Regions from separate parts of the Mesorhizobium sp. BAC0120 genome, predicted to be linked through region 1. Evidence: predicted binding sites of a transcription regulator. Region 1 holds the regulator's gene; each other region holds the start of a gene.

Evidence for each region. The regulator PhoB, encoded in region 1, activates phosphate uptake and scavenging genes when phosphate is short. The targets are predictions, from matches to a motif close to TGTCATNNANCTGTCAT.
Region 2: the regulator PhoB is predicted to act here: its motif matches at 2,932-2,948, upstream of ppk2 (polyphosphate kinase 2).
Region 3: the regulator PhoB is predicted to act here: its motif matches at 4,455-4,471, upstream of phnC (phosphonate ABC transporter ATP-binding protein).
Region 4: the regulator PhoB is predicted to act here: its motif matches at 2,404-2,420, upstream of SAZ10_RS11205 (LTA synthase family protein).

What each region holds. Positions count from the first base shown of each region.
Region 1 is NZ_JAWRCU010000003.1:579,641-586,919, reverse strand. It holds gene SAZ10_RS09690 (autotransporter domain-containing protein) at 1-3,330, shown strand, start outside; gene phoB (phosphate regulon transcriptional regulator PhoB) at 3,486-4,175, opposite strand; gene phoU (phosphate signaling complex protein PhoU) at 4,199-4,906, opposite strand; gene pstB (phosphate ABC transporter ATP-binding protein PstB) at 4,945-5,754, opposite strand; gene pstA (phosphate ABC transporter permease PstA) at 5,751-6,596, opposite strand; gene pstC (phosphate ABC transporter permease subunit PstC) at 6,599-7,279, opposite strand, start outside.
Region 2 is NZ_JAWRCU010000017.1:38,219-45,497, reverse strand. It holds gene coaBC (bifunctional phosphopantothenoylcysteine decarboxylase/phosphopantothenate--cysteine ligase CoaBC) at 1-861, shown strand, start outside; gene SAZ10_RS27415 (GNAT family N-acetyltransferase) at 898-1,425, shown strand; gene SAZ10_RS27410 (peroxiredoxin) at 1,616-2,281, opposite strand; gene SAZ10_RS27405 (MliC family protein) at 2,476-2,826, opposite strand; gene ppk2 (polyphosphate kinase 2) at 3,016-3,933, shown strand; gene SAZ10_RS27395 (autotransporter domain-containing protein) at 4,044-7,279, opposite strand, start outside.
Region 3 is NZ_JAWRCU010000017.1:95,619-102,897, forward strand. It holds gene phnE (phosphonate ABC transporter, permease protein PhnE) at 2-1,348, opposite strand; gene phnE (phosphonate ABC transporter, permease protein PhnE) at 1,350-2,309, opposite strand; gene phnD (phosphonate ABC transporter substrate-binding protein) at 2,524-3,432, opposite strand; gene phnC (phosphonate ABC transporter ATP-binding protein) at 3,533-4,369, opposite strand; gene SAZ10_RS27720 (DapH/DapD/GlmU-related protein) at 4,759-5,382, opposite strand; gene phnL (phosphonate C-P lyase system protein PhnL) at 5,379-6,086, opposite strand; gene phnK (phosphonate C-P lyase system protein PhnK) at 6,337-7,113, opposite strand.
Region 4 is NZ_JAWRCU010000004.1:165,831-173,109, reverse strand. It holds gene SAZ10_RS11215 (response regulator transcription factor) at 1-456, shown strand, start outside; gene SAZ10_RS11210 (sensor histidine kinase) at 865-2,253, shown strand; gene SAZ10_RS11205 (LTA synthase family protein) at 2,584-4,389, shown strand; gene SAZ10_RS11200 (tRNA-binding protein) at 4,427-4,786, opposite strand; gene SAZ10_RS11195 (YbjN domain-containing protein) at 4,797-5,297, opposite strand; gene SAZ10_RS11190 (accessory factor UbiK family protein) at 5,626-5,943, opposite strand; gene lgt (prolipoprotein diacylglyceryl transferase) at 6,104-6,940, shown strand; gene SAZ10_RS11180 (class I SAM-dependent methyltransferase) at 6,946-7,279, shown strand, end outside.

The DNA of each region.
Region 1 (7,279 bases):
GCACCGCCTGCAGGCATGTCCCTGCAGATCCTCACGGCCGACAAACAGATCAACCTGATCAATACGCAGTCGCTGACGCTCAACCTATGGAATGCCAACGGGCAGGCAAGCGCCGGCCATATGGGCGGCGGCACCGGCACCTGGAGCGTCTTTTCCAACACCTGGGCCGATACCACCGGCCAATTCGTCGGCCCGATGGCGCCGCAGCCGGGCTTTGCGATTTTCGGCGGAGAGGCAGGTGCGGTTTACGTCGACGATGGCGACGGCGCCGTTTCCGCGACCGGCATGCAGTTCATGACCGACGGCTATCGGCTGACGGGCGATACTGTCAGCCTCGTCGGGACGGGCGGCACGGCGCCGGTCATCCGCGTCAGTGGCGGCGCGACCGCAACGATCGAGAGCGTGATCGACGGCGTCAACGGGTTCAACAAGACCGACGCCGGAACCCTGGTGCTCAGTGCGCAGAACCTCTATTCCGGCAATACCGTGCTCAGCGGCGGGGAGCTTTCGGTATCATCGGACGGCAATCTCGGCCAGCTTGCGAACGCGCTGCAGTTTGAAGGCGGCACGCTGCAGGTCACCGGCAACGGCTTCCACCAGACTGACCGCACAGTCATCTGGGGCAATCCGGGCGGCGGCTTCGATATCGCAGATGCATCCAACACCTTCACCGTGGCGCAGGCCCTGACGGGTTCCGGCGGCCTGCTGAAGATCGGTGCCGGTACGCTGACGCTTTCCGGCAACAACAACTACTCAGGCGGCACGACGGTCGGGCACGGTACCCTGCAACTCGGGGACGGCGCCCACAAGGCAGCGATCGTGGGATCGGTGACGGTCCGCAACGACGGCACTTTCCGGATTTCGAACGCCGACACGTCGGCAATCACGACCATCTCCAACAACGATGCGGGTACCGTGGTTTTCGCAGGCGCAAGCAGCGCCTCCGATATCCACATCATCAATGGCCCGGCGTCCGCCGTCCTGTTTGTCGATGACAGCGATGCCGGGCACGCCACGATCGATAACAATGGTGTCGATCCGAGTGCGGGAAACGGGACCGGATTTTACGATCACAGCACGGCCGGCCATGCCACGATCACCGCGCAGAACGCGCTGGTCGATTTTAGCGGCGACAGCAGTGCCGGAAACGCGACGATCATCATCGGCAATGGCGGCAGAGCGAGGATATTCGGGAATGCCTCGGGCGGTGCGGCCCATTTTGCGATCAATGCCGGAGGAACATTCGACATCTCAGGCTTGGCAGTAGCGGGAACAAGCGTCGGATCGATCGAGGGTGCCGGCGGCCTGTTCCTGGGCAGCAAGAGGCTGGAAGTCGGCGGCGACAACAGTTCGAGCGAAGTCAGTGGAGTGATCTCCGATGGCGGATTCGCAGGCGGCAAGGGAGGCTCGCTGGTGAAGTCCGGTTCGGGCATGCTGACGCTGACAGGGGCCAACACTTATAGCGGCGGCACGACGGTAAGCGGCGGCACGCTTGTGGGCTCCGTAGCAAGCTTCGGCTCGGGAGCGATCCTCGATAATGCCGCACTGGTGCTGGACCAGGCCGCAAATGCTGCTTTTGGCAATGACATTTCCGGATCGGGCACGCTGACGAAGGCTGGCGCCGGCATTCTTGCCTATGACGGCAATGGCTCCGGTTTCATTGGCACCACGACCATATCTGCCGGTGCGCTGATCGTCGGCTCGGATGAAGCGCATAAGACTGCAGTGCTCGGCGGTTCGATGAATGTGTTGTCGGGTACCATGCTTGGCGGCCATGGCACCGTGGGGTCGAACGCCGCCTCCGTGGTCACGGTCGAGAACGGCGCCACGATCGCACCGGGCAATTCCATCGGCACGCTCACCATCAAAGGCGATCTAGCCTTGGCCGCCGGCTCACGTCTCGAGGTGGAAGTCGATCCCGCCGGCGCTGCAGCCGATCTGGTACACGTCACCGGCACAGCCACCGTCCATGGCGGCTCGGTCGCACATATCGGTGCGGTCGGCAGCTACAGGCCCTCTTCGACCTATGCGATTCTCACAGCCGATGGCGGCCTGTCGGGCAGGTTCGACAGTGTGGTCTCCGAGTTTGCCTTCCTGGACCCGACGCTGCTCTACGACGCCAGGAATGTCTTCCTGAAGCTGAACCGCAACGATGTCGCTTTTGCCGACAAGGCGCTGACTCGCAACCAGAAGGCCGCGGCCGGCAGCCTCGATACGTTCGATCCCGCCAATCCGCTTTATGGGGCAATCGTCACCTTCGCCGAAGACGATGCCATGATCCGCGATTCCTTCGATCAGCTGACGGGAGAAGTACATGCCTCGGTCAAGGGCACGCTGATCGAGGACAGTGCACTGCTGCGCGATGCCGTCAACGACCGTATCCGCTCGGCCTTCGGCACCGTGGCGGCCACCAACGTGCCTGTCCTGGCCTATGGCGCAGAGGGCGGCGCCACCCCGGCCATCGCGGCAGCGCTGGCGCCTGCCGACGCCGGCCGGCTGGCGGCCTGGGGTACCGCCTTCGGTGCCTGGGGCGATCGGGACGGTGACGGCAATGCGGCCGAGATATCGTCGGCGACCGGTGGCTTTCTGACCGGCATCGATGCCCCACTCTCCGATACCATCCGGCTGGGCGTGGTAACAGGCTTCAGCCACACCACCTTCGGGGTCGACGAACGCGCCTCTTCCGGCGACAGCACCAATTGGCATTTCGGCCTCTATGGTGGCGGGCAATGGGAAGGCGTGATGGGCGGCGCCTTGGGTTTCAGGGCAGGGGTTGCCTATAGCTGGCACGACATCTCGACCGTCCGCTCGGTCGCCTTCGCCGGCTTTGCCGACAGGCTATCGTCCGACTACGACGCCGGCACCGCACAGGCATTCGGCGAGCTCGCCTATGACATCAAGGCCGGCAGCATCGGGCTGGAGCCCTTTGCCAACCTGGCCTATGTCAGTCTGCATACCGATGGCTTTACGGAAACGGGCGGTGCCGCGGCTCTCGCCAGCCGGTCCTCGAACACCGATGACACATTCACGACAGTCGGTTTGCGCGCCTCCGCCGACTTCAGCCTCGGCTCCGTGACGGCCACTGCGCGCGGCATGCTCGGCTGGCGCCATGCCTTTGGCGATGTGACGCCCGAGGCCAGCCTTGCCTTCAGCGGCTCCGCCCCCTTCACCATCGCCGGGACTCCGATCGCCGAGGACGCCGCCATCCTCCAGGCAGGTCTCGACCTCAACCTCTCCTCCAAAGCAACGCTCGGCCTGGCTTACCAGGGCCAGCTCGCGTCAAAGGCCCAGCAGAACGGGTTCCGTGCGAGCTTGGAGGTGAGGTTCTAGAGCAGAGCGTTCTGTTTTTGAGTTGGCGCTGCCCCTCACCCTTACCCTCTCCCCGTTTTTCACGGGGAGAGGGTGAGGGTGAGGGGCAGCGCCTGCCTCAAGCGAATAGCAGAACGCGCTAAAGACAGGGGCAAGGATCAGGGGAGCACTCCCCGTCAGTTCTCGCGTATCGCGTAGCCGGCGCCGCGAATCGTGCGGATGACGTCGGGCATGCGGCCGTTATTCACCGCCTTACGCAGCCTGCCGACATGCACGTCCACCGTGCGCTCGTCGATATAGATTGTCTCGCCCCAGACATTGTCGAGGAGCTGGCTGCGCGAGAAGACCCGGCCCGGATGCTGCATCATGAATTCGAGCAGCCGGAACTCGGTCGGCCCGAGCTTGATCTCGCTCTTCTTGCGATAGACGCGGTGCGCCTCGCGGTCGAGCACGATGTCGCCGACCTTGAGCACGCTGGAAAGCACTTCCGGCTTGGCGCGCCGCAAGAGCGCCCGCACGCGGGCGATGAACTCCGGCGTCGAGAACGGCTTGACCAGATAGTCGTCGGCACCCGTAGAGAGGCCGCGCACCCGGTCGCTCTCCTCGCCACGCGCGGTGAGCATGATGATCGGCAGCCGCTCGGTCTCGGGACGCATGCGCAGGCGCCGGCAAAGCTCGATCCCCGATACGGCCGGCAGCATCCAGTCTAGCACGAGAAGATCGGGCACATTCTCCTGCAGCCGGATTTCAGCCTCGTCGCCGCGGCTGATGATCTCGACCTGATAGCCTTCAGCCTCGAGGTTGTATTTGAGGAGGACGCAGAGCGGCTCCTCGTCCTCCACGACCATGATCTTGGGTGCGATCATCCGGTGTGCCTCGAAGTGATACGTTATTCGGTAAGCGCAGCCACGGACATCTCGTCAGACTTCGGCCGGTAGGGCGGAAGCTGCGTGCCGGTGATGACGTAATAAGCGTTCTCGGCGATATTGGTCACGTGATCGCCGATACGCTCCAGGTTCTTCGCGCAAAAGAGCAGATGGGTGCAGGCGCTGATATTGCGCGGATCTTCCATCATATAGGTGAGGAGCTCGCGGAAGACGGCTGTATATTTGATATCGACCTTCTCGTCGTCCGCCCTGAGCGTGCTCAGTCCCTCCGCATCGCGACCCACATAGGCACTGACGACGCCGTAGACCTGGCTCAGCACCAGCGAGGACATATTCTCGATCGTCTGCGCGAGCGCCTTCGGCGTCGCCGTCTCGCCGACCGCGCCGACGCGCTTGGCGATGTTCTTGGCAAGATCGCCGATCCGCTCGAGATCGGCCGCCATGCGGATCGCGCCGACGACCGAGCGCAGGTCCTGCGCCATCGGTTGGCGCCTGGCGATCAGCGTGATCGCACGCTCGTCGAGCTCGCGCTGCTTGGCGTCCATGATCGCATCGTCGGAGATGACGCGCTGTGCCAGTGCGCTGTCGGACTGGAGCAGCGCGGTTGTCGAGGACGACACCATCGACCCGGAAAGATCGCCCATATCGCGGATCAGCCGGTCAATCTGTGCGAGATCCTCGTCGAAGGAGGCAACCGTATGTTCAACCATGACCTGTCCTCGTATCGTGCCGCGGGGTGTCGAATCGCTCAGCCGAAACGGCCGGTGATGTAATCCTGCGTCCGCTTTTCCCGAGGCGAAGTGAATATTTTCTCGGTCTGGTCGAACTCCACCAGCTCGCCGAGATACATGAACGCGGTCTTGCTCGACACACGCGCTGCCTGCTGCATGTTGTGAGTGACGATGACGATCGTGTATTCGCTGCGCAGCTCGTCGATCAGCTCTTCGATCTTCGCGGTCGAGATGGGGTCCAGCGCCGAGCAGGGCTCGTCGAACAGGATGATTTCGGGCTTTACCGCGACCGTCCTCGCGATGCAGAGCCGCTGCTGCTGGCCGCCCGAGAGGCTGAGGCCGCTTGCATGCAGCTTGTCCTTCACTTCGTTCCACAGCGCGGCGCGCTGAAGCGCCTGCTCGACACGCGCATCCATTTCGGACTTGGACAGCTTTTCATAGAGCCTGACGCCGAATGAGATGTTCTCGTAGATCGACATCGGGAAGGGCGTCGGCTTCTGGAAAACCATGCCGATCATTGCCCGCAGCAGATTGAGATCCTGGGAGCGGTCGAGGATATTCTTGCCGTCGACGACCACTTTCCCTTCGGCACGCTGATTGGGATAAAGCTCGTAGATGCGATTGAAGACACGCAGAAGCGTCGATTTCCCGCAGCCGGACGGTCCGATGAACGCGGTCACGCTCTTCGCCGGCAGGGCCAGCGAAATGCTCTTCAGCGCTCTCGTCCCGCCATAGAAGAAGTCCAGGTTTTGCACCTCGAGCTTCGGGGCGGCGACGGATTGTTCGGGGGAAAGAGTAAGTTGATCGGGAGACAACATCTGGCTCATCTTTCCTCTCTGCGTCCTGTGAGACTGCGGGCGGTGATGCTCAACGTAAGCACCGCAATCGTGATGATCAGTGCGCCGGTCCACGCCAGCTGCTGCCATTCTTCATAGGGGCTCAGCGCGAACTGGAAGATTGTAACGGGCAGGCTGGCCATTGGAGCGTTGAGATTGGCGCTCCAGAACTGATTGTTCAGGGCCGTGAAGAGTAGCGGCGCCGTCTCGCCGGAGATTCGGGCAATCGCAAGAAGTATTCCGGTGATGATGCCCGAGAGAGCAGCCCGGTAGGCGACGGAGCGGATCACGATCCAGCGCGGCGCCCCGATTGCCGTGCCCGCCTCGCGCAGTGCATTAGGCACCAGCAGAAGCATGTCTTCGGTGGTGCGCACGACCACCGGAATGACCAGCAAAGCAAGTGCGCAAGCGCCGGCGATAGCCGAGAAGTGACCCATCGGCCTCACAAGCAACTCGTAGATGAACAGCCCGATAACGATCGAGGGGGCCGAGAGGAGAATGTCGTTGATGAAGCGCACCGCGACCGTCAGCTTCGAGAAACGTCCATACTCGGCCATGAAGGTGCCGGCCAGGATCCCGATCGGGGTTCCTACAACCACTGCGATGATCGTCATCGCGACGCTGCCGGCGATCGCGTTGAGCAATCCGCCGGCCTCGCCGGGCGGCGGGGTCATTTCCGTGAACACTGCCAGCGAAAGCCCGGAGAAGCCCTTGTAGAGCAGAGCGCCTAGGATCAGCGCCAGCCAGGCAAGCCCGATGCCCGCCGCTAGCGTGCACAGCGTCATCATGACTGCATTCTTGGCTTTGCGACGGTTGTAGATGGCGGGGGACATGGTCAGGCTCCGGCTCGGCGCTCGATCCGCATCAGCATGAAGCGGGCGGCGGCAAGAATGAGGAACGTGATGACGAAAAGGATCAGGCCGAGAGCGATCAGGGATGAAGTATAGAGCTCGCCATCGGCTTCGGTGAACTCGTTGGCGATGGTCGCCGAAATGGTTGTGCCGGGTGCAAAGAGCGAGGCGCTGATGCGATGCGCATTGCCGATCACGAAGGTCACGGCCATGGTCTCGCCCAACGCTCGGCCAAGCGCGAGCATCACTCCGCCCATAATGCCAATGCGCGTGTAGGGAATGACGACGCGGCGTGTGACCTCCCAGGTCGTGCAGCCGATCCCGTAGGCGGACTCCTTGAGCACGGGCGGCACCGTCTCGAACACGTCCTTGGTGATCGAACTGATGAAGGGCAGGATCATGATCGTGAGGATCAGCGCCGAGGTCAGAAGCCCGATGCCGTAAGGCGGGCCGGCGAAAAGGCTGTTGAGGCCCGGAACGCCGTGAAACAGGTTGATGATGAAGGGCTGTATCGTGGTCTGCAGGAAGGGCGCGAAGACGAACAGGCCCCAAATGCCATAGATGATCGACGGGATACCTGCGAGCAGCTCGATCGCGATGGCGATCGGGCGCCGGAGCGATCGTGGGCAGAGCTCGGTCAGGAAAACGGCGATGCCGATACCGAT
Region 2 (7,279 bases), on a different contig from region 1:
ATGGCCCCTGCCATGAACCCGAAGATGTGGTCGCATCCGGCGACGCGGCGGAATCGCGCGACGCTGGAGAAGGACGGCGTCCGCTTTGTCGGCCCGAACAAGGGCGAGATGGCGGAGAAGGCGGAGGCGGGCGAAGGCCGCATGGCCGAGCCGCTGGAGATTGCCGCGGCGGTCGAGGCCTTGCTCGACGATCGGCCGAAGCCGCTTTCAGGCCGGCGGATCGTCGTGACATCCGGCCCGACCCACGAGCCGATCGACCCGGTGCGCTACATCGCCAATCGTTCTTCCGGCAAACAGGGCCATGCAATCGCCGCCGCGCTCGCCCGGCTCGGCGCCGATGTCCGTCTCGTCTCAGGCCCAGTCGCGATCGCCGATCCGACTGGCGTGACCACCATCCATGTCCAGACGGCGCGCGAGATGAACGATGCCGTGGAAAGCCTGCTGCCGGCCGATGCCGCCGTGTTCGTCGCAGCCGTCGCTGACTGGCGGCCCGAAAGCGAGGCCGGCGAGAAGATCAAGAAGGCCGATGGCGATGGCCCGCCGCAGCTGTCGATGATTGAAAACCCGGACATACTGGCCGGCATCGGTCACCATAGCAGGCGGCCTTATCTCGTCGTCGGCTTTGCTGCCGAAACGCAAAACCTGCTCGCCAATGCCGCCGCCAAGCTCGAGAAGAAGGGGGCCGATTTCGTCGTTGCCAATGACGTCTCGGCCGCAACCGGGGTCATGGGGGGCGACAGGAATCGCGTGAAGATCGTCTCGAAATCCGGCGTCGACGAATGGCCCGAACTCAGCAAGGCCGAAGTGGCAGTGCGGCTTGCCGCGTTCATCGCCGAGCGCCTGAAGACGACCGCGGTGTGAATTTGGTCGCGGCAAATCCGATCAACGAGGAGCTTCATGTCGCTCGAAATCCCAATCATCGAAACCGAGCGGTTAATCCTGCGCGATCACCGGTACTCCGACTTCGAGGCCTATGTGATGATGTGGGCCGACCCGGTCGTGACCCGCTTCATCGGCGGGCGGCCGCGCACCCGCGACGAGACCTGGATACGCTTCCTACGGCACGCCGGGATGTGGCATCATCTCGGGTTCGGCTTCTGGGCGATAGAGGAAAAGGCGAGCCGCCGACTGATCGGCGAAGGCGGCTTTCACGAACTGAAGCGCAACATGCAGCCCAGCCTCGAAGGCACGCTCGAGACCGGCTGGAGCCTGCTCCCTGAAGCGCATGGCAAGGGCTATGGCACCGAGGCAGTCGGCGCGATGTTGCGCTGGGGAGCCGCCAATTACCCCGGCTCGCCCATCACCTGCTTCATCGATCCGGAAAATAATGCCTCGATCCGCGTGGCCAGGAAGAACGGCTTTGTCGAGCGCACCCGCGCCGAGTTTGGCGGCGAGCCGGTGATCATTTTCGATCACAGGCCTTGATTAAGGGGTTCTGCAAATCGCTTTAGGCTGGCGCTGCCTCTCACCCTCACCCCGTAAGGACGGGGATAGGGGACGACAACGTCGCAGAACCCCCTCTCCCCGTTTTTCACGGGGAGAGGGTGAGGGTGAGGGGCAGCGCCCGCCTGAAAGCAGAAGGCTCCAGCCACAGAATCCGCCCAATCCGAATTGCCTACTGCGCCGCGCCCGGCTGCTTCGTCTTCCTCAGATATGGCAGGATCGTCTCGAATGCGCCGAAGCGCTTGATCGCATCCTCGTTGGAAACCGCTGCAGTGATGATCACGTCCTCGCCCTGCTTCCAGTTGGCAGGCGTTGCCACCTGATGCTTCGCAGTCAACTGTATCGAGTCGATCGCTCTAAGGATCTCGTCGAAGTTGCGGCCGGTCGTCATCGGGTAGGTGAGGATCAGCTTGATCTTCTTGTCCGGGCCGATCACGTAGACCGAGCGCACCGTGGCGTTGTCGGCCGGGGTACGGCCTTCGGAAGTTTCGCCGGCTCCGGCGGGCAGCATGTCGTAGAGCTTGGCGACCTTGAGATCGCGGTCGCCGATCAGCGGATAATCCACCCTGAAGCCGGTCGCTTTCTGAATGTCTTCCTTCCACTTGTCGTGGCTGGCGACCGGATCGACGGAGATGCCGATGATCTTCACGCCACGCTTCTTGAACTCGTCTTCCAGCCCGGCCATGGCGCCAAGCTCGGTCGTGCAGACCGGCGTGAAGTTCTTGGGGTGGCTGAACAGCACCGCCCACCCATCACCAATCCATTCGTGGAAGTTGATCGTTCCCTGCGTCGTCTCGGCGGTGAAGTCCGGCGCGGTGTCGTTGATGCGAAGACCCATCGTTTTCACTCCCTCAGCGATTGTTGTTCGGATCGGCATCATAATCCAATTCGCACTGCTTGCGAGAACACAAAGGTTGGAGTTGCCGCAGTGGACGAACGAGGGAGGCCGATTTCCGACCAGCTTGCGCAAAATTATTCTACGACGGAACGGTCGCGTTCAGCGGTCGAACGCCGCTGCTCGCTGGAAAAGCCTCATCCTGCAGGCCCTGCTTTGCAGTGGAGAGGCGGCGCGCTCTCGCCCTTGGTCAGGTCGTAGAGGTCAGCCTGCTCGCCTTTCGTCCACCAGATGTATTGCTGACCGGCATATCTGGCACCCGAGCCCGACAGCACGTTTGAGAAGACGACCGTAGCGTCGCCGATCTTCAGCACCGCAAGTCCATTCCTGCCTGCATTGATGTAGGTGGCAGCGATCACCTCGCCGCCGCACTCATAGGCGACCAGATGCGTCTCGGGCGCCCCGCTGCCCGGCAGATCGAGCGTTACGGTCGTGGCAAAGGCGGGGCTTGCAGCAAGCATGCCCATTGCCGCGATAATGCCTCTCATCCATGCCTCCAGCCGAATAAGCCCTACGTTAGCAGAAGGCCGTCAGGCGCGCAGCCCGACATCTGCCGCAGCGGCCGCTGCTTCGCGTCCGCGCGGCCGCCATGTTGCCATAAAAGCTTCATGGAACTCGCGGATGGATTGCTGCGGGGGTGCCGAGCCGCCCTGCCATGCCGACAAGGAGGATGAACGATGAACGACCAGCAGAGCAGGAGCGGCATGGACTGGCTGGAGGCCGAGCTCGCGGACACGCTCGACGAGGACTACGAGCTGGAGCTGTCCGAACCGGCGCTCTCGGAGGCGATCGCCAAGATCTATAAAGAGAGGCATCGTGCCACCATCGACCGGGTGACCTATTTCCGCGAGCTTCTCAGGCTGCAGTCGGAGCTGATCAAGCTGCAGGACTGGGTGGTTCACACTAGGTCCAAGGTGGTGGTGATCTTCGAGGGGCGCGATTCGGCCGGCAAGGGCGGAGTAATCAAGCGCATCACCCAGCGGCTCAACCCGCGGGTGGTGCGCACGGTCGCCCTGCCCGCGCCTACCGAGCGCGAGCGCTCGCAGTGGTATTTCCAGCGCTACGTGCCGCATCTGCCGGCCGCCGGCGAGATCGTGCTGTTCGATCGCTCCTGGTACAACCGCGCCGGCGTCGAGCGCGTCATGGGTTTCGCCACGCCCGCCCAGGTCGAGGAATTTTTCCGCGACGTCCCGGAGTTCGAGCGCATGCTGGTGCGCTCCGGCATACGTCTGGTCAAATACTGGTTCTCAATCACCGACGAAGAGCAGCAGCTGCGCTTCCTGATGCGCATCCACGACCCGCTCAAGCAATGGAAGCTTTCGCCCATGGACCTGCAGTCGCGTGTGCGCTGGGAGGACTACACCAAGGCCAAGGAGGAGATGTTCGCCCGCACCAACATCCCAGAGGCACACTGGTATATCGTGGAAGGCAATGACAAGAAGCGCGCGCGGCTGAATTGCATGGCGCACCTCCTCTCGGTCATCCCCTATGAGGATGTGCCGCACCAAGAGATTACCCTGCCCGACCGCGTGTTCAACCCGGATTACGAGCGCAAGGTCCTTCCGCAGGAGCTCTATGTCCCGCAGAAGTGGTGAAGACAGGCAATCTTGATTGTCTCGGTAAGGAACGGCGCACCAATGGATCAAAACCTCGGATCGAGTGCTGCGGCGGCACCTCGGTGCTGCAGATCAGCTGCCGGAAGAGCTCAGAATTTTGCGCTGAAATCGGCCCGCAGGCCATGGTCGCTAGCTTGGCTGGCGATTTGGCCTGAGTATGAGATGCCGAGCGATATTGTCTGGGAGACCGCGACGTCGAGTCCGGCTTCCAGAACAAGAGCGTCCTCGGCAATCGGCACACCTGCTATCGTGAAGACATCGCCGCCGGAGAACGCCATCGTGGAGGTCGGCACGTCATCGCCGAATGCGTGGCGCCATCCGATCATCCCGGTGAGTTTCGTGGCTTCGGCTTCGCCGAACTTCATTTCGGCCCTGGCGCCAAGCGTCATGAAAGTTGTGTCAGTCCGCTGGCCTTCTGCAGCAAGGGCCGCGGCGGCGCCGCTCTCGGTGAAGCCGTCGGTATGCAGATTCACGTAGGCGAGACTGGCGAATGGCTCGACGTGCGCGCTACCCACGCTGAACCGATAGCCCGCCTCGCCGAACGCTTGCCCGGTGGCCGCGTCATAGTTGCCGGTGAGACTGTCCGAGAAGCCCGGGAAAGCGACCACACGGCTGACGTCGATCTCATGCCAGCTATAGGCGCCGCCGAAGCGCAGACCCCAAGCGCCCCACTGGCTGCCGCCATAGGCGCCGAGATGGAAACTGTCCGACGAACCGGACGAGGCTCGAGAATCCACCTCGAAATTCGATCGGCTGTACCCGGCGAGGAGCCCCAGGCGGAGATTCTCCGCCGCCAACATGTCGCCGCCGAGGAAGAAGCCTCCGATCGAGCGGTCCATCGACGCGGCATTGCCGTCACCGTCCCAATTCCCCCAGGACCCGAATGCCTGGCCCCAGACTGCGAACCGTTCCGTGCCGGCAGCAGCTGGCTCCGGCCCACCCGGGCCATAGGCGAAAACAGGCGCTGCGGCGCTGGATGCCCCTCCGAAGGCAGCGCGGATCCGGTTCGTCGCGGCATCACGCACGAAGCGACTGTCCTCGATCAGTGCTGTCTTGGCGGACGCGTGGATCTCGCCGGACAACAGGTCGAAGGCACCGCGCGCCGTGTCTTCATCAAGCACGACCACAGCGTCGTAAAGCTTGCCAGAGCCCAGGCTTTCGACGCCTTCGCCGGTGGCACACTGGTTTGGCGTCACGCCGACCTCGCAGAACGACACGTCGTTGCGGACGAGCGTCAGGAACACGCTGTTCGGATCGTAGCTCAGAGACGGGTCGAGGAACGCGAAATCCGAGGTTACGCCGTCGAAGGTCCCGGAAACACCTCCGTCGGCCGCGATGATCTCGTAGGTGCTGAAGGGGCGGTAGGTACCCTCCAGACCGACATGAGCGACGGCCCCGCCATTGAGCGTCACTATGCCCGTGGCCCGGATCAGGTCGGCATCGGTGTCGCCCGGATTCACCTCGACCTCATAGATGCTGCCGGCGTGGAAAATCAGGTCGCCCGCGACGTTGAGCGTTCCGATCGAATTGCCGGGCGCAATGGTGGCTCCCCCGGCAATGGCGGTGGAGCCGACCGTGCCGGAACCCTGGAGCCTGCCGCCCGCAAGCACATCGAGCGCGCCGCCGAGCCTGCCGTTCACGATGAGCGTCGCGCCGTCGTCGACCGTGGCCTGGCCCGTGAACCCGCTCGAGTCCGCGCTGAGCAAGGTCGTGCCAGACAGCACATCGATCGTGCCACCACCCTCGATGGCTGGTGCGAAGAGATAGTCGGCAGCCGTATGATTGAAGACGAGCGCGCCGGTCCCTTCACCGAAAACGAGCTTCGTCGTTTCGAGCAATCCCGGAGCCAACGGCGCGAGCCCGGAGGCAGCGCCGATATTCAACGTCCCCTCCGAACCGGCGAGAGTGCCTATGAAGGTCGTGCCGGCCGCTTTTACCACGGCGCCGCCGGCAATGTTCAGCCTGCCTTGCCCTTCGCCGGCCACATGGAGATCGCCCGAATTGAGCCAGCTTGAACCCGATCCCGTGACGGTGACGACCCCGAGCGAGCCTGCGTGTGCGCCGAGGGAAGCATCTTCGGCGCTGACTACAGCCCCGTTCTGGATAGTGAGTGCACCGTTCCCCTCGAAGCCGACAAAGAGGGCGCCGGCATTGACCCATTGCGAGCCGGAATCGGTGACGAGGACCGCGCCGGTGCTTCCTGCCTCGGCGGCGACTGTTGCATTACCGTCACTGGCGCGGCCGCCTTTCAGGATGGCCAGGGTTCCATTTCCTGCCCCGCCGACATTGAGATAGCCCGAATTGTCCCATGTCGAGCCTGCGCCCGTGATGCTGACGCTCGCCTGGGATGTGCTGAAGTTGGCAATATCGGCACCCGCGCTGGTTAGCCGTCCGCCATCCTCGACGCGGAGTTCGGCGGTACCGCTGTTGCCGACACGCAGCGAACCGCTGTTCAGCCAGGCCGAACCGCTTCCGGTCACGGCCGCGCCGGCGAAGGAATCCGGGGTATTCGCGAGAATTCCTTGGGCACTCTGAATGACCCCGCCAGCAACCGCAACGAGGCCGCCTTCACCGCTGCCGCCAACATGGATTCCATCTGTGACCGAAAAGGTCGAGCCCTTATCGGTGACCACGATCAGGCCCGACGAGCCCGTATCGAAACCGATGACGCTGCTGGTGGCCTGAACCGCACCGCCGCCGTGTATGATGACGTCTGCTTCGCCCTGAATACCGACGATGAAATTGCCTGATGTAATCCACTCGGAGCCTTCTCCGCTGATCAGCGCCTCGGCCGTGCTGCCTGGAGCTTCGGCGAACAAGCTGTGCTCGCTGCTTATCCTGCCGCCGTCCAGAATGCTGATCGCGCCATCGCCACCGTTGCCGATGGTGAGAATGCCGACGCTCTCCCAGTACGAACCATCACCCGTCACGTTCACGGAGCCTGACGAGCCGCCAGCGTCACCTAGCTCCGCATCGGAGGAGCTAAGCTTTCCGCCGTTGTCGATATTGATCGTGCCCGTTCCTGAATCGCCAACCACGAAGGAGCCGGTCGCGGTCCAGATCGAACCTGTTCCGGCGACGGTGGCGGAGCCGAAAGCATCAGGGCCGGCACCCAGAAATGTGTCGTTGCTGGAAACGGCGCCGCCGTTGACGACCGACAGCGAGCCCTGTCCGAGATTACCGATGACGAGATTGCTCGTACTCACCCAGGACGCGCCAATCCCGATCACGGATACCGCCCCGCTCGCATTGAGGTTCTGACCTATGAAGCCGCGGTCGTTGGTCAGGCTGCCGCCATTCTGAATTGTCAGGACGCCGTTCGCGG
Region 3 (7,279 bases), on a different contig from region 1:
GTCACCGTTCCGCAGGATTGGTTCCGATCAAACGGCGTCGCAACACGTTGGAAATGTTATCGAATATGAAAACGACCAGAAGGATCAGAAGCACCATGTAGAAGACGTTGGCCCAGTTGGAGTTGGTCCGCATCGCCTCCCACAGCTTCAGGCCGATACCGCCTGCACCCACGGCACCGATGATCGTCGCGCCCCTTGTGTTCGATTCCCACTGATAGAGAGTCTGGCCGACGAAGACAGGCACGACTTGCGGCAGCACGCCATAGCGTTGCACCAGCAACCCGCCGGCGCCAGTCGATTTGATTCCCTCGCGCGGCTTGTCGTCGATATTCTCCAGGGCTTCCGAGTACACTTTCCCCAGCGTGCCGGTCTCGGTGAAGAAGATCGCTGCGCTTCCGGCCAATGGCCCCGGCCCGAAGGCGCGGGTGAAGAACAATGCCCAGATCAGCATGTCGACCGAACGCATGAAATCGAAAAACCGCTTGAGCAGCTGATTCATGAGCCTGCTCGGCGTGATGTTCCGAGCCGCGAAGAAGGACAAGGGGAAGGCGACGAGCGCACCGAGCAGGGTGCCGAGAAATGCCATCACGATGGTTTGCAGCAGCTTCGTCCAGACGTCGCCATGCTGCCATTGGGAATTATTCCAGAAATTGTCGAACGCCAGCGCACGATTGGATGTCCCGGGCTTCAGCTCCGGTCCGAAAATCAGCAGCGAGATCACCTCGCCGGCCGATTTGCCGAAGAAGGGCGACCTGGTGTCGAAGATGAAGTTCGGCCAGCCGAAAAAGCGTTTCGTGACCTTGATGCGATCGACTGCGATGCGGACCCCGCCCGCAAAGCCCATTTTCGCGACGACCTCATCTTCATGAGCGGTGATCCAGTCGGGAACAGGACCATCGACCACCGGCTTGCCGCTGGCGAGCGCGACCGGCACGGTCTCGCCGAAGGCCACCACCGTGGCCTCGGTCTTGCTGAAGGTGACGGATTTGCCGGGACCGTCGATCTCCACGGTAAAGCTGCTGTCGGGATTGATCTTTACCCAATCAGGACTCGGATTGTCGCCGAGCGGCGAAAATCGCTGGTATTTGGGCGTGATCGCGGGTGCGTCCAGCCGGAAATCGGGCTGAACGTCATAGCTGACCCACTGGGTCAGATAGAGTCCCATGCGCTCCCAATGGGCATCGCTCAGTATCTGCGGCAGGTTGAAGAACCAGACGGCGTAGGCGAGGTAGAGAACGATCCCGCCGAGCAGGAACCAATGTCCCTGGCGCTTGATCAACGGCCGCTGGAATATCTGGGGATAGCGGCCCTCGATCGATGACATCTCCGCTGCGGTCATCGCAGACACCTCACTGCGCCCTGAACAGGAAAGCCTGCTCGCCCACCAGCCGGCGGCGGAGCCAGGCCGAGAACTGGTCGACGATCAGGATCGTGACGAAAAGCAGCAGCACCAGCGCTACCGTCTTGGCGCCGAAGCCACGCGAGATGGAGAGCTTCAGCTCCTCGCCGATGCCGCCGCCGCCGACCGCACCGATGACGGTGGAGGCGCGCACGTTGATCTCGACGCGAAGCAGCGTATAGGACATGAAATTGGGCAGCACTTGCGGCAGGCCGGCGAAGCGCACGCGCTCGAACCAGTTGGCCCCGACTGCCCTCAGGCCCTCGTCGGCGCGCATGTCGACATTCTCGTTGACTTCATAAAAGAGCTTGCCGAGCGCGCCGATCGAGTGCAGGCCGACCGCGATGATCGCCGCAACCGGGCCGATCGAAAGGATCGCCGAAAACAGGCCGGCGATCACGATCTCCGGGAAGGCGCGCAGCAGTTCCATGAAGCGTTTGACGACAATCCTCAGCACCGGATGAGGTGTGAGGTTGCGCGCGGCGATGAAGGAGAACGGCACGGCGAATACGAAGCCGATGAAGGTCGAGACCAGCGCCACGTTGATGGTGGTGATCATCAGCTCGAAATATTCGGGGATATAGAAACTGCCCCAGACGTAAACGCGGCCTTGTGCGAAATTGAATTCCTGCCCGCCTTTGTCGTTCGGGCTGGCGATGTCGAACAGGGCGCGCCAGACGTCGTTCCAGTCCTTGGGAACGAGCCAGCTCAGGAAATCGAGCAGGTGCGGCAGCCGATCGAAGAAATGGCCGGCATTGCTCTCGTCTGCGAACCATAGCGATCCGCATAGGGCGGCGAACAGCAGGGTTACGCCGATGAACGTATAGAGGCGACGCAGGTCCGTCTGCCGGCGCCATGCCTCGGCAAACTGGTGAGCTTCGTCCGACCGGGCGGTTGTGGAAAGGGTCATCGGGTCATGAAAAAAGGGCGGTGCCGGTGTCCCGGTTTTGAAATTCGCTGGAGTTGGATATCGGGCTCAGAGCGAATTTCAGAACCAAAGGGACACTGGTAACTTTCCGAGTCCTAGTGTCGTTTTGATTTCGAAGTTCGCTCCGAGCCCAATATCAACGTGAGGCGAACTTCGAAATCACGACACTAGGCACCGCCCTCTTTCTCAACTCACATCAGCCGCCGATAGCAGCTCGGCGCGTTTCGATGATGACGTTATAGAATTCCGGCGTCACCGGCACGTAGCTGGTGAAATCGCCGCCCTCGATCGCCGTGAAGCAGGCCTGATCGGTCTCGGGCAGCTTGGTGAAGAAGTCGGTGAGCTTGGTCTTCCATTCATCGCCAAGCGCGGTGCGCACGACCAGCGGGCCGTTCGGGATCAGGCCCGAGCGCCAGACTTCGACGAAATCGTTCGGGTCGACCGAGCCCTTGGCGACCACCTTGTGGAAGGTGCCGGAGGTGAAGCCATCCTTGAAATCGCCGATGCCGGAGGAGTCGTCCACGGCCACGTCGACCTTGCCATCGCGCACGGCCAGGATGTTGTTCTCATGGCCGCCATTGAACTGGGTCGCGGCGAAGAACTGGTCGTTCGGCACGCCGGTGGTCTTCGGGATCTGGGTGAGCGGGATCAGATAGCCCGAGGTCGAATCGGGGTCGGCATAGCCGAGCCGCTTGCCCTTGGCGTCCTCGATCGTCTTGATGCCGGACGACTTCAGCGCCAGGCCGATCGAATAATAGCCGGTCGAGCCATCGGTCTGCTTGGTGGTGAGGATCGGCGTGACGGCTTTCTCATCCTTGATGAAGACGTTGGCGTAGCCCGAGGCGCCGAGTTCGGCGAAATCGAGCGTGCCGCCGAGCAGGCCCTGAATCACGCCGTCATAGTCTGCAGCCGGAAACAGCGAAACCTTCTCGAAGCCGAAGGTCTCCTTCAGATGGTCGGCAAGGCATTGATAGTTGCGCAGCCGGTCGGCCTCGTTTTCCCCGCCGAGGATGCCGACGCGGAATTCCTTGATATCTTCTGCCTGAGCAGCGCCGACCGCCATGGCGATGACGGACACGGCGCCTAGAAGCGTCTTCTTGAACATCTGATCTCTCTCCTGTTGGGTTCCGGCGCCTGGGCCGGCTGCAGTCGAATTCGGAAAAAATGCCTGTGACGCGGGCGGGCGATCCAGGCCGCTCTTTCCCTCAAGAAAAGACGGGTTCGAGCGGTGCGGCGGATGCTGGAATTCTCGACCTTGCGATGCTGGTCGAGGTGATGGATTCGGAGATCTCGTCGCTCGAGTCCGCGCCATAGACCATGCGCACCGCGTCGCCATCGAGCTCGTCCGGGGTGCCGTCGAAGACGACTTTGCCCGCAGCCATGCCGACGATGCGGTCGGAATAGGCCCGAGCCGTGTCCAGCGTATGCAGGTTTGTGATCACGGTGATGCCCTCGCGCCTGTTGATGTCGCGGAGCGCATCTATCACCACCTTGGCATTCAGCGGGTCGAGCGAGGCGATCGGCTCATCGGCGAGCAGCACCTTCGGCTGTTGCATCAGGGCACGGGCAATGGCAACGCGCTGCTGCTGGCCGCCGGACAGCGTGCCGGCCGGCTGCAGCGCCGTCGCGGCAATATCGAGCCGCTCGAGGGCCGCAATCGCTTCGATGGATTCTTCCCTGGAGAATACGCCGAGCAGGTTAGCCGTGGTGGAGCGATGGTTGAGCCGGCCGAGCAGTACGTTGGTCAGCACGTCGAGCCGCGGCACGAGGTTGAACTGCTGAAAGATCATGGCGCAGTCGCGCTGCCAGCGCCTCAGTGCCGAGCCGGCAAGCCTCGAAACCTCGACGCCGCCGAACAGGATCGACCCCTCGCTCGGGTTCACGAGGCGGTTGACCATGCGCAGCAAGGTCGATTTGCCGGCGCCGGAGCGGCCGATGATGCCCACCATCTGGCCTTGGGGAATAACGAGATTGATGCCGTTGACGGCGGTGTTCTTGCCAAATCGTCGCGTGACCGCACGAATCTCAAGCGCTGCTGACATGCCGGCTTCCCTGTTCGAGCGCGGCGTTCTCGCCGTCTTCTGGGCATGCCCTAACTCAGGCGCATGAAGGTGCGGTGTCAGTACGATGTCAGTTCCATGACGATGCACAGGGGCAATGGCACATGGCGGCGCAGACCCCCACTCCGCCTCGCTTCGCTCGGCACCTCTCCGCCTCAAAGGGCAGGGCGATTGCATATGGAAGGCGCGACGCTGGTGCCCCCCTCCCCCTTGTGGGGAGGGATTCAGGGTGGGGGTGCGACGCGCGCCAAGCCAAGCCGGAGGTGCCGTCTGCTTCAGCTAACCTTGCAAGGCAATCGCGAGGCACCCCCACCCTGAATCCCTCCCCACAAGGGGGAGGGGGGCACCGGCGCCGCGCCCTCTACTCGCTCTTACCCGCCGTGCTTCTCCAGGAACGCCTCGGCGCCGAGATTGCGGAAGTCATCGAGCGCGGCGCGCAGGCGTATGTGGTCCCAGTCCCACCAGGCGAGCGCCTGGTAGCGTTCGGCGGTCCTGCGATCGAAGCGCTCGCGGATCGGCTTTGCCGGTACGCCGCCGACGATCGTATAGGGAGCGACGTCTTTCGTGACGACGGCGCCTGCGCCAACGGCGGCGCCATCGCCGACGGAAACGCCGGGCAGGATGGTCGAGCCATGCCCGAGCCAGGTGTCATGGCCGATCTTGACGGCATTGCCGCGCCTCCATTCGAAGAACTCCGTTTCGTGCTCGGCGTCCTCCCAATAGTCGGCAGCGCGGTAGGTGAAATGGTGCAGCGTCGGCCGCCACGTCGGGTGATTGGTCGCGTTGATGCGGACCGCGGCGGCGATGTTGGCGAACTTGCCGATTTTCGCGCACCACACCGCGCAATCATGCATCATGTAGGAATAGTCGCCGAGCTCGGCCTCGGAGACGCGGCAGCGCTCGGCTATCTCGGTGTAGCGGCCGAGCGTGGATGCGCTCACTTCAGCCGTCGGGTGGACCAGAGGGGGTTCGGAGAGCTTCGTTCTCGGGGTCATGCGGCGAGCCGTGCAGCAGCGAACTGGGTGACGTCTATTATACGGTCGGCGACCTCGTCGCGGACATCGGCATCGTGGAATATGCCGAGCAGCGCGACGCCTGCCTTCTTCTTCTCGGCGATCATGCCGATCACCACGGCGCGGTTCTCGGCATCCAGCGAAGCGGTGGGCTCGTCGAGGAGCAGGACCGGATGGTCGGTGATGAAGCCGCGCGCGATGTTGACGCGCTGCTGCTCGCCGCCGGAGAAGGTCGCCGGCGGCAGCGACCAGAGCCTCTCGGGAAGGTTGAGCCGGGCGAGAAGCTCGCGCGCGTGGCTACGGGCCTCCTCCCTGTTGACGCCGCGCGCCGCAAGCGGCTCGGCGACGACGTCGAGCGCCGAGACGCGCGGCACCGTGCGCAGGAACTGGCTGACATAACCGATCGTATCACGGCGCACGGCAAGGATGGTGCGCGGGCTCGCCTGGGCGAGGTCGACCGTCTCGCCCCGGTGCTCGACGAGGATCCGCCCGGCATCGACCGAATAGTTGCCGTAGAGCATTTTCAGGATCGAGCTCTTGCCGACGCCGGACGGTCCGCCGAGCACCGCGCATTGGCCGGCCTCGAGCGCGAAGGACACGCCCGCCACGACCGGCAGCCTGACGCCGTCGCGCAGATGCATGGTGAAGTTCTTGGATACGTCTGAAACGATGAGAGGGTTGGCCATCAGCTTGCCCTCCGGATGGAGTCACCAGATCCTGTCCAGGGGTGGAGCTCTACGTTGCCCCCCTCTGTCCTGCCGGACATCTCCCCCACAAGGGGGGAGATCGGACGACCGCTTTGCCGGTGCTCGCCCTGCAACGTCGAGGATTGGCGAAAACCAAAATGAAAGCAAATCTCCCCCCCTGTGGGGGAGATGTCCGGCAGGACAGAGGGGGGCGCGAAGGGACGCAGACCTGGCATGCAATAGACCATCATCACACCTGCAGGATTGAGGAGACGAGGAGCTGCGTATAGGGCTCGTGCGGGTCGTCGAGCACGCGGTCGGTGAGGCCGGTCTCGATGACGCGGCCGTCCTTCATGACCATCATGCGCTGCGAGAGCAGCCGCGCGACGGCTAGGTCGTGGGTGACCACGATCGCCGCAAGGCCGAGATCGGCGACCAGGCCGCGCAAGAGGTCGAGCAGGCGCGCCTGCACGGATACGTCGAGCCCGCCTGTCGGTTCGTCCATGAAAACCAGCCGCGGGCCGGTGACGAGGTTGCGGGCGATCTGCAGGCGTTGGCGCATGCCGCCGGAAAAGGCGCGCGGCTGGTCGTCGATGCGGTCGTCAGGGATTTCCACGCGGCTGAGCCAGTCGAGCGCGGTGCCGCGGATCTTGCCGTAGTGGCGGTCGCCGATGGTCATCAGCCGCTCGCCGACATTGGCGCCGGCCGAGACGGTCATGCGCAGCCCGTCTGCCGGATTCTGGTGGACGAAGCCCCAGTCGGTGCGCATCAGGAAGCGGCGCTCGGCTTCGCTCATCTCATAGAGTTCGCGAAACGCCCCGTCGCGCATGCGGTAGCTGACGCTGCCGGAGCTGGGCGGCAGCCTGGTCGACAGGCAGTTGAGCAGCGTCGTCTTGCCCGAGCCGGACTCGCCGACGACAGCCAGCACCTCGCCGGGCCAGAGATCGAATGAGACCTCCTCGCAGCCGATCCGTGCGCCGTAGTGCTTGGTGAGGGAGGAGACGCGGAGGAGGGGTTCGTCGGTCATTGGATCGCTCCTCTCACGAGCGAGGTCTGCGCCCTACGGCGCCCCCCTCTGTCCTGCCGGACATCTCCCCCACAAGGGGGGAGATTGGACGGCCGCTTTGTTTTGGCTAATCGCCAACGTCGCAGATTGGCGAAATCCTGGATGACAGCCGATCTCCCCCCTTGTG
Region 4 (7,279 bases), on a different contig from region 1:
GTGCCGATCCTGATGCTGACGGCGCTGTCGGAGGTGGAGAGCCGCATCAGCGGGCTGGAAGCCGGCGCCGACGACTATCTGCCCAAGCCGTTCGATCCGCGCGAGCTGATCCTGAGGATCAACAACATATTGCGCCGCGGCGGACCCCAGTCCGTTCCCAAGGTCGAGCAGATCGTCTTCGGCCCCTATACCTTCCAGATCGCAAGGCGAGAGCTCAAGAAGGGCGGCGAGCCGTTGAAGCTCACCGACCGCGAGCAGGAGATTCTGGCGATCTTCGCCGAGCGCGCCGGCGAGACCATCCCGCGCCATGAACTGGTCGGCAACTCTTCCGAGGTCGGCGAGCGTACGATCGATGTGCAGATCAACCGGCTTCGCCGCAAGATCGAGCGTGACCCGGCAAACCCTGTCTGGCTTCAGACGGTGCGCGGCATAGGTTACCGCCTGAGCGTCGAATAGCAGGCAGACGCATAAGGGTGTAGGCGTTCGCGTCAGGCGTCGGTCTGGCATGAAGCCGCTCCCGCGGGCAGCCCTGCCCCAAAAGCTTTTCTGGCGGCGCCCGAGAAACTATGTTGTCGGAAACGGCTAAGCAGGTTCCGCAAAACTGGTCCACGGCTTTGCGATAAGGATCTGCTCGGGGCAGAAAGGAACCAGGCAAGCATCCTTCGGAAACCGGTGGATGCATGTCCAGTTGCCTGGTCGGCATGATGCGCCAGTTGCGGAGCGATCCGGGTGGCGCGATGGAAAGGATAGATGGCCGCTTCCGATACGAGCCAGGACGCAAGGCCGACCTTCTACACGCGGCTTTCACAGGCTTTCTCGCCAGCGAAGGCCGTTGACGCCGTGCGCGTTTCGCGCGCCGGGGTAATGGTGTCGGCACTGGCCAAACGGATCTGGACCAACCCGATCTACCAGCAGGCCAAGAGGAACTGGACCTGGTTCTGGCGGCTCGTCGCCCGTTACATGCCGAAGCGGCTCTATGCGCGCTCGCTGATCATCGTGATCGCACCGATCGTTTTGCTGCAATCGGTCATCGCCCTCGTCTGGATGGAGAGGCAGTGGCAGACCGTGACCCAGCGCCTCTCCGAGTCGGTGGTCCGTGACATCGCTGCAATCGTCGATATGGTCGAGACCTATCCCAAAGGCGACGATTACGGCAGCGCGATCCGGATCGCTCAGGACCGGATGGGGTTGAAGATCGACATATTGCCGCCGGACCCGCTGCCGCCGCCAGGCCAGAAGCCGTTCTTCTCGGTGCTCGACGATGCGCTGAGCGACCAGATCACCACCAGGATCGGCCGGCCCTTCTGGCTTGACACCGTCGGCAATTCCAACATGATCGAAATCCGCATCAAGCTGGACGACAAGGTGCTGCGGGTCTTCGCTCGCCGCAGCAGCGCCTACCCGTCGAACTCCCACCAATTCATAGTGTGGATGGTCGGCACCTCACTGGTGCTGTTGATGATCGCGATTCCGTTCCTGCGCAATCAGATCCGCCCGATCCTGCAGCTGGCCGCGGCTGCCGAGAGCTTCGGCAAGGGCCGCCCGCCGCCCGAGAACTTCAGGCCGCGCGGCGCCGAAGAGGTGCGGCGCGCCGGCCTTGCCTTCATCCAGATGCGAGAGCGCATCGAACGGCAAATCGAACAGCGCACGGCGATGCTCTCAGGCGTTAGCCATGATCTGAGAACAATCCTGACGCGCTTCAGACTGCAACTCGCGCTGCTAGGAAAGGAGCATGCCGAGACGTTGAACCAGGACGTCGACGATATGCAGTCGATGCTTGAAGCTTACTTGGCCTTCGCCCGGGGCGAAGCGGCGGAGGACACGGGCAGCTTCGACCTGGAATCCTTCTTCGAGAAGCTCGAGGAGGAAGCCGAACTACGCGGCCGCAAGATCAAGACATCGATCATCGGCGATCCCGAGGTGCAAGTCAGGCCGGATGCCTTCTCTCGGCTCCTGGGCAACATCGTCGGAAACGCTTTCCGCTACGCCCCAAAGGTCGACATCAAAGCCGTGCACTCCCGCGACAAGCTCACCGTGACGGTCGATGACGACGGACCGGGCATCCCGGCGGAGCACCGCGAAGATGTCTTCCGCCCCTTCTACAGGCTGGATTCGGCGCGCAACCAGGATTCCGGCGGCACTGGACTGGGCCTTTCGATCGCGCGCGACATCGCCAGAAGCCATGGCGGCGACATCACACTCGACACCAGCCCGCTGGGCGGCCTGAGGGCTATCATCCGGGTTCCGGCATGAGGCGGGGCCGCCACCCGGCAGGGTCGAGCTCGGCCTGGCGATAAAACCGACGCTGCCCGCCTTTCCTGATTCACTTTGCAACAAATTTTGTCCGGCGCGTGACCGCCAAGCGGCCCACTCGCGTTGTTTGGACCGCAACCGAGTGTATCAATGACAGTTTAGTGACAGCACAATGACATTTAGTCGTTTCAGGGTTGGAGTTTAGTGTTGCCAGAGTTGGTGCTGAGCGTCGCGGCCCCCGCAGACGACGACCACTGGATTGATGATTCCACACGTGGCCGGTTCAGGAACTGGTTCTCAAAGCCCCCGGTCCGCGCTTCGATCTCGCTGATGATCACTCTGGTGCTCGCGGCCGGGTTGGCGTTCGGGGTTGAGCTGATCGCGCGCGACTCGTTGTCGGCCGCGCTTGCCTTCTTCAGCGACATCCACCGGCCTGCGTTGGCGACGGTCGGCGTGTTCGTGTTGGCGGCGTTGGCCATCGACGCGTTCCTCGGGCGGGCTCATGCCGGATTGCTCTTGCTTGCTCCGCTGGCCCTGATCCCGGCATGGATCAACAGCCAGAAGGGAATCTATCTCTCCGATCCGTTCTACCCCACCGACTTCCTTTACGCCCGGCAGATCTTCGACCTTCTGCCGCTGCTCGTCGCCGAGCGGCCCAAGTCGGCTGTCGCGCTTGCCGCGGCAGCCATATGCGGCGTCATCCTGTTCGTGGCGGCCGTCGTCGCCTGGCGGCGCAGAGCACCGAGGCTCTCGCGTAAAGGCCGTTTCATGCGGCTTGTGCTGGCAGTGCCGGCTCTGACTGCCTTCGTCTCGATGATGGATTACGCGACCTTCTCATGGGCCCGCGACCGCCTGCGGATCGTTCCGATCATGTGGGATCAGAAGGAGAACTATGCCGTCAACGGCTTCACGCTGGCCTTCGCGCTCAATCTCCCGATGGCCGAAGTCACGAAGCCGGCGGGCTATTCCGCCGAGACCATCGATAAGATCCCCGGCTTTCCCGCGGCAACTGTGCCGGACGACAAGCCCGACATAATCATCGTCATGAGCGAATCCTTCTGGGACCCGACGCAGCTGCCAGGTGTGACGATCACTCCCGACCCGCTTCCGACCGTGCGCGAATTCCGTTCCGGCTCGATGTTCTCGCCGGAGTTCGGCGGCATGACGGCCAACATCGAATTCGAGGCGTTGACCGGCTTCTCGAACGCCTTCCTGCCGTATGGCAGCATCCCGTATCAGCAATATATCAGGCGGCCGCTGCCGTCGCTCGCCAGGTTCTTGCGAAGTGAAGGCTACGCGACCCGCGCGCTACATCCCTTCAGCGGATGGTTCTGGAACCGCAGTCCCGTCTACCAGTTCATGGGCTTCGATGGCTTCCTTTCGGAAGAGAAGCTGCCGCCGCTCAGGAAGCGCGGCCAGCTGGCGTCAGATATGGCCTTCACCGACGAGATTATCCGCCAGGCTGAGCAGATCAGGGAGCCGCTCTTCTTCTTCGCCGTAACCCTGCAGGGCCACGGCCCCTATGAGCCGAACCGCTATCCGGATGCCATGCATGTCGCCAAGGGGCAGCTGAGTGCCTGGTCGAGCGGCTCCATCACCACCTATGCGGAAGGGGCCTCGGATGCGGATGCCAGTCTAAAGCGGCTGCTTGACTGGGCCTCGAAGCGCAAGAGAAAGACCATCGTCGCCTTCTTCGGCGACCACCTGCCGCCGCTCGGCCCCGTTTACGTCGAAACGGGTTTCATGAAGGACAAGGTGGCGAACCGTCATGCGCCGGCCGCCGAAATGGCCAGGGAGCACGACACGCCGCTCGTCATCTGGTCGAATTGGGCCGGAGCGGTCAAGGACATCGGCGAGGTGAGCCCGGCCTTCATTCCGTTGCACGTTCTGACGACAGCCGGGATCATGCATCCCTACTACACGGGTTTCCTCGGCCGCATGCACAGCCAGTTCCATGTCGTCGACCGCAACATGCTGATTTCGGCCGACGGGAAAGATTTTCCGGATTGGGCCAGGAAAAAGCCGATCGATCCCGCGATCAATGATTTTCGTCTGCTGCAGTACGACGTTATGTTCGGCAAGCACAGCGGAATCTGGAAATTCTTCCCTGAGGCCGAGAGTTCGCCGCCTTCCTGACCCACCTGACGGCCGGCCGCCCGGCGGAAGTGTGGGATCAGAACAGTTTCCCGCCGTTGGGGACTTTTCGCTCGACCGCGGCGAGCACCACGTCTCCGTCGGCGTCGGGAAAGCCAAGCGTCAGGACTTCCGACATAAACTTGCCGATCTGGCGCGGCGGGAAGTTCACGACAGCCATGACCTGCCGGCCGATAAGCGTCTCGGGCGTATAGTGTTTGGTGACCTGAGCCGACGATTTTTTGACGCCGATTTCGGGGCCGAAATCGATCTTCAGCTTGATGGCGGGCTTGCGTGCTTCGGGAAAGGGCTCCGCCTCGACAATCGTGCCGACACGGATGTCGACGCGTTCGAAATCGGCATAGCCGATCTCGGGATGTGGCCCCTTGCTAGCCTGCATGAGCGAGATCTCAAGCGGTACCGAAAGTTTCGAAGAGCACGCTCGCCAGCGCGTCCTTCGCCGAGACGCCCGACCAGATGACGAATTGGAAGGCCTGAAAATAGCATTCGCAGGCTTCGAGCGCGCTCGAGAGAAGCACCTCGACCTGCTGGCTGGTCGGCTCAACGCCGCCGGCAAGCAGGAGCGATTGGCGGAACATGATCGCGCCCTCCTGCTCCCACAGATCGAAATGGCCGAACAGCATCTGTTCGTTGATGAGCGACAGCAGCCGCAACACTTCCAGAGTGCGGTTCTCGGGTACCTTGATGTCGAAGGCACAGGCGAGATGCAGCGCCTCGAAATCCTCCATCCACGAAAAGGAGATATGATAATCGGTCCAGTTGCCGGCCGCGGAGATCGAGATTTCGTCATCCCCGTTGCGTTCGAAGGACCAGTCGTTCGTGTGCGCGACTTGTTCGATCACGTCTACCGGGTGGGATTCGCGGACGAGATCGATTTCAGCGAGTTCCATGAAATGCTTCCTGTCGTTTTGGGAGCGCGGTCCGGCGCCCCGCGGAATCGCACGCGTGACAAACTTGGTACTATGGCTGCCGGGCTTTTGGGCTTGGCGCTATTACTCCCCCGCCGAACCCCAACATCCAGCGCCAGATCCAGAACGGCCGTCCCGAATCATTCAACAAATTCAGTGTATTGATGACGAGTCGCGTGACCAGCCCCTTTTTTCTGCAACGGGGCTTAAGCGGGCATTAACCAACTGTCACGAAGATTCATTGTTGCCCGTTAAGCGATTCACCGAAAAGCGATTTTCGCGGTGGCGCTTTGTGGAAAAAGGCAGCGAATTATTTTTTGGCGCGCCCCTTCGAGGCAGCCTCAGACGCGCCTTCGCCCGCCTCGCCGTCGGTTTTTTCCGACAATCTGGCTTCCAGCGCCTCAAGACGCGCGGCAAGCGCCTTGTTCTCGGCGCGCGCCCTGATGGCGATTTCTCGCACCGCCTCGAACTCCTCGCGCTGCACGACTTCCATCGAGTTCAGCAGCCGCTCCGCCTGCGCGCGGAAAGCCTGCTCGACCTCGCGCCGCACACCCTGGGCCGCACCCGCTGCGTCGGTCAGCAGCTTGGCGAAATCGTCGAGGATGCGGTTCGGTCCTGATGTCGGCATGGCGAAATCTCCGCGGGCTTGAACTCGAAGTAATAGGCGACCATGCCGAATGCAAGGCGAGACTGTTGCGGGTCGCCACCTGACCCGGCTTGACCATGCCAAGCCGCTGCCGCATGGTCCGCGCGTGTCTGGCGCGGAGGACCCGTTGCTTTCCGATTTGATGCTGCCGTTGACGGCGCTGCCCTTCCCGAACATCGACCCGGTGCTGATCCGCATCGGGCCGCTCGCGATCCATTGGTATGGCGTCGGCTACATCGTCGGTATTCTCTTCGGCTGGTGGTATTCGAAGCGCCTTGTCGCCGACACGAGACTTTGGCCGGAAGGCAGAAGCCCCATGCGGCCGGAGGACATTGACGATTTCCTTGTTTGGGCAGCAATCGGCATCGTCCTTGGCGGTCGCACGGGCTACGTCCTTTTCTATGATTTGCCGCGTTTTCTAGCTCGCCCCCAGGACATCATCGCGGTGTGGCAAGGCGGCATGTCGTTCCATGGCGGCCTGCTCGGGACCATCCTTGCCATGATATTGTTCGCCTGGCGGCGTAAAATCCCGGTCTGGAGCCTGTTCGACGTGATCTCCTGTGGGGTCCCGGTCGGGCTCGGGCTGGTGCGGATCGCCAACTTCATCAATTCGGAGCTCTGGGGAAAGCCGACCAGCGTTCCCTGGGCCGTCGAGTTTCCGAATGGCGGGCCGTTTCCGCGCCACCCCTCGCAGATCTATGAGGCATTGCTCGAAGGATTGGTCCTTTTCCTGGTGCTGCGACTTCTCACCCACCGTTTGCTGAAGCTCGGCTCTCCCGGCTTCGTGTCCGGCTTTTTCGTGATGGGCTACGGCATGGCGCGCATCTTCGTCGAATTCTTCCGCGAGCCCGACCAGCAGATCGGCTATTTGTTCGGCGGCTGGCTGACCATGGGTATGCTGCTTTCCACGCCGATGGTTCTCATCGGTCTTTGGGCCGTGCTCACCGCAAAATCGGAGGCGGCGCCCGCCCGCGCCTGACCGCCTTGTCCGGATTGCGCGACAGGATCGTACGGCTGATCGAGGCGAACGGCCCGTTGTCGATCGCGGACTACATGGCATTTTGCCTGTTCGATCCGAAGGACGGCTATTATACGACACGTGAGCCCTTCGGCGCTTCTGGCGATTTCACCACCGCGCCCGAGATAAGCCAGATGTTCGGCGAGCTAGTCGCCGTCTGGCTGCTCACTGCATGGCGCGCGCTTGGCCGGCCCTCTCCCGTCACACTCGCTGAAATCGGGCCTGGTCGCGGCACTTTGATGAAAGACATGCTGCGGGTGCTCGGCCGGCTTGGGCCGGACCTGTGGGGCAGCGCCTCCG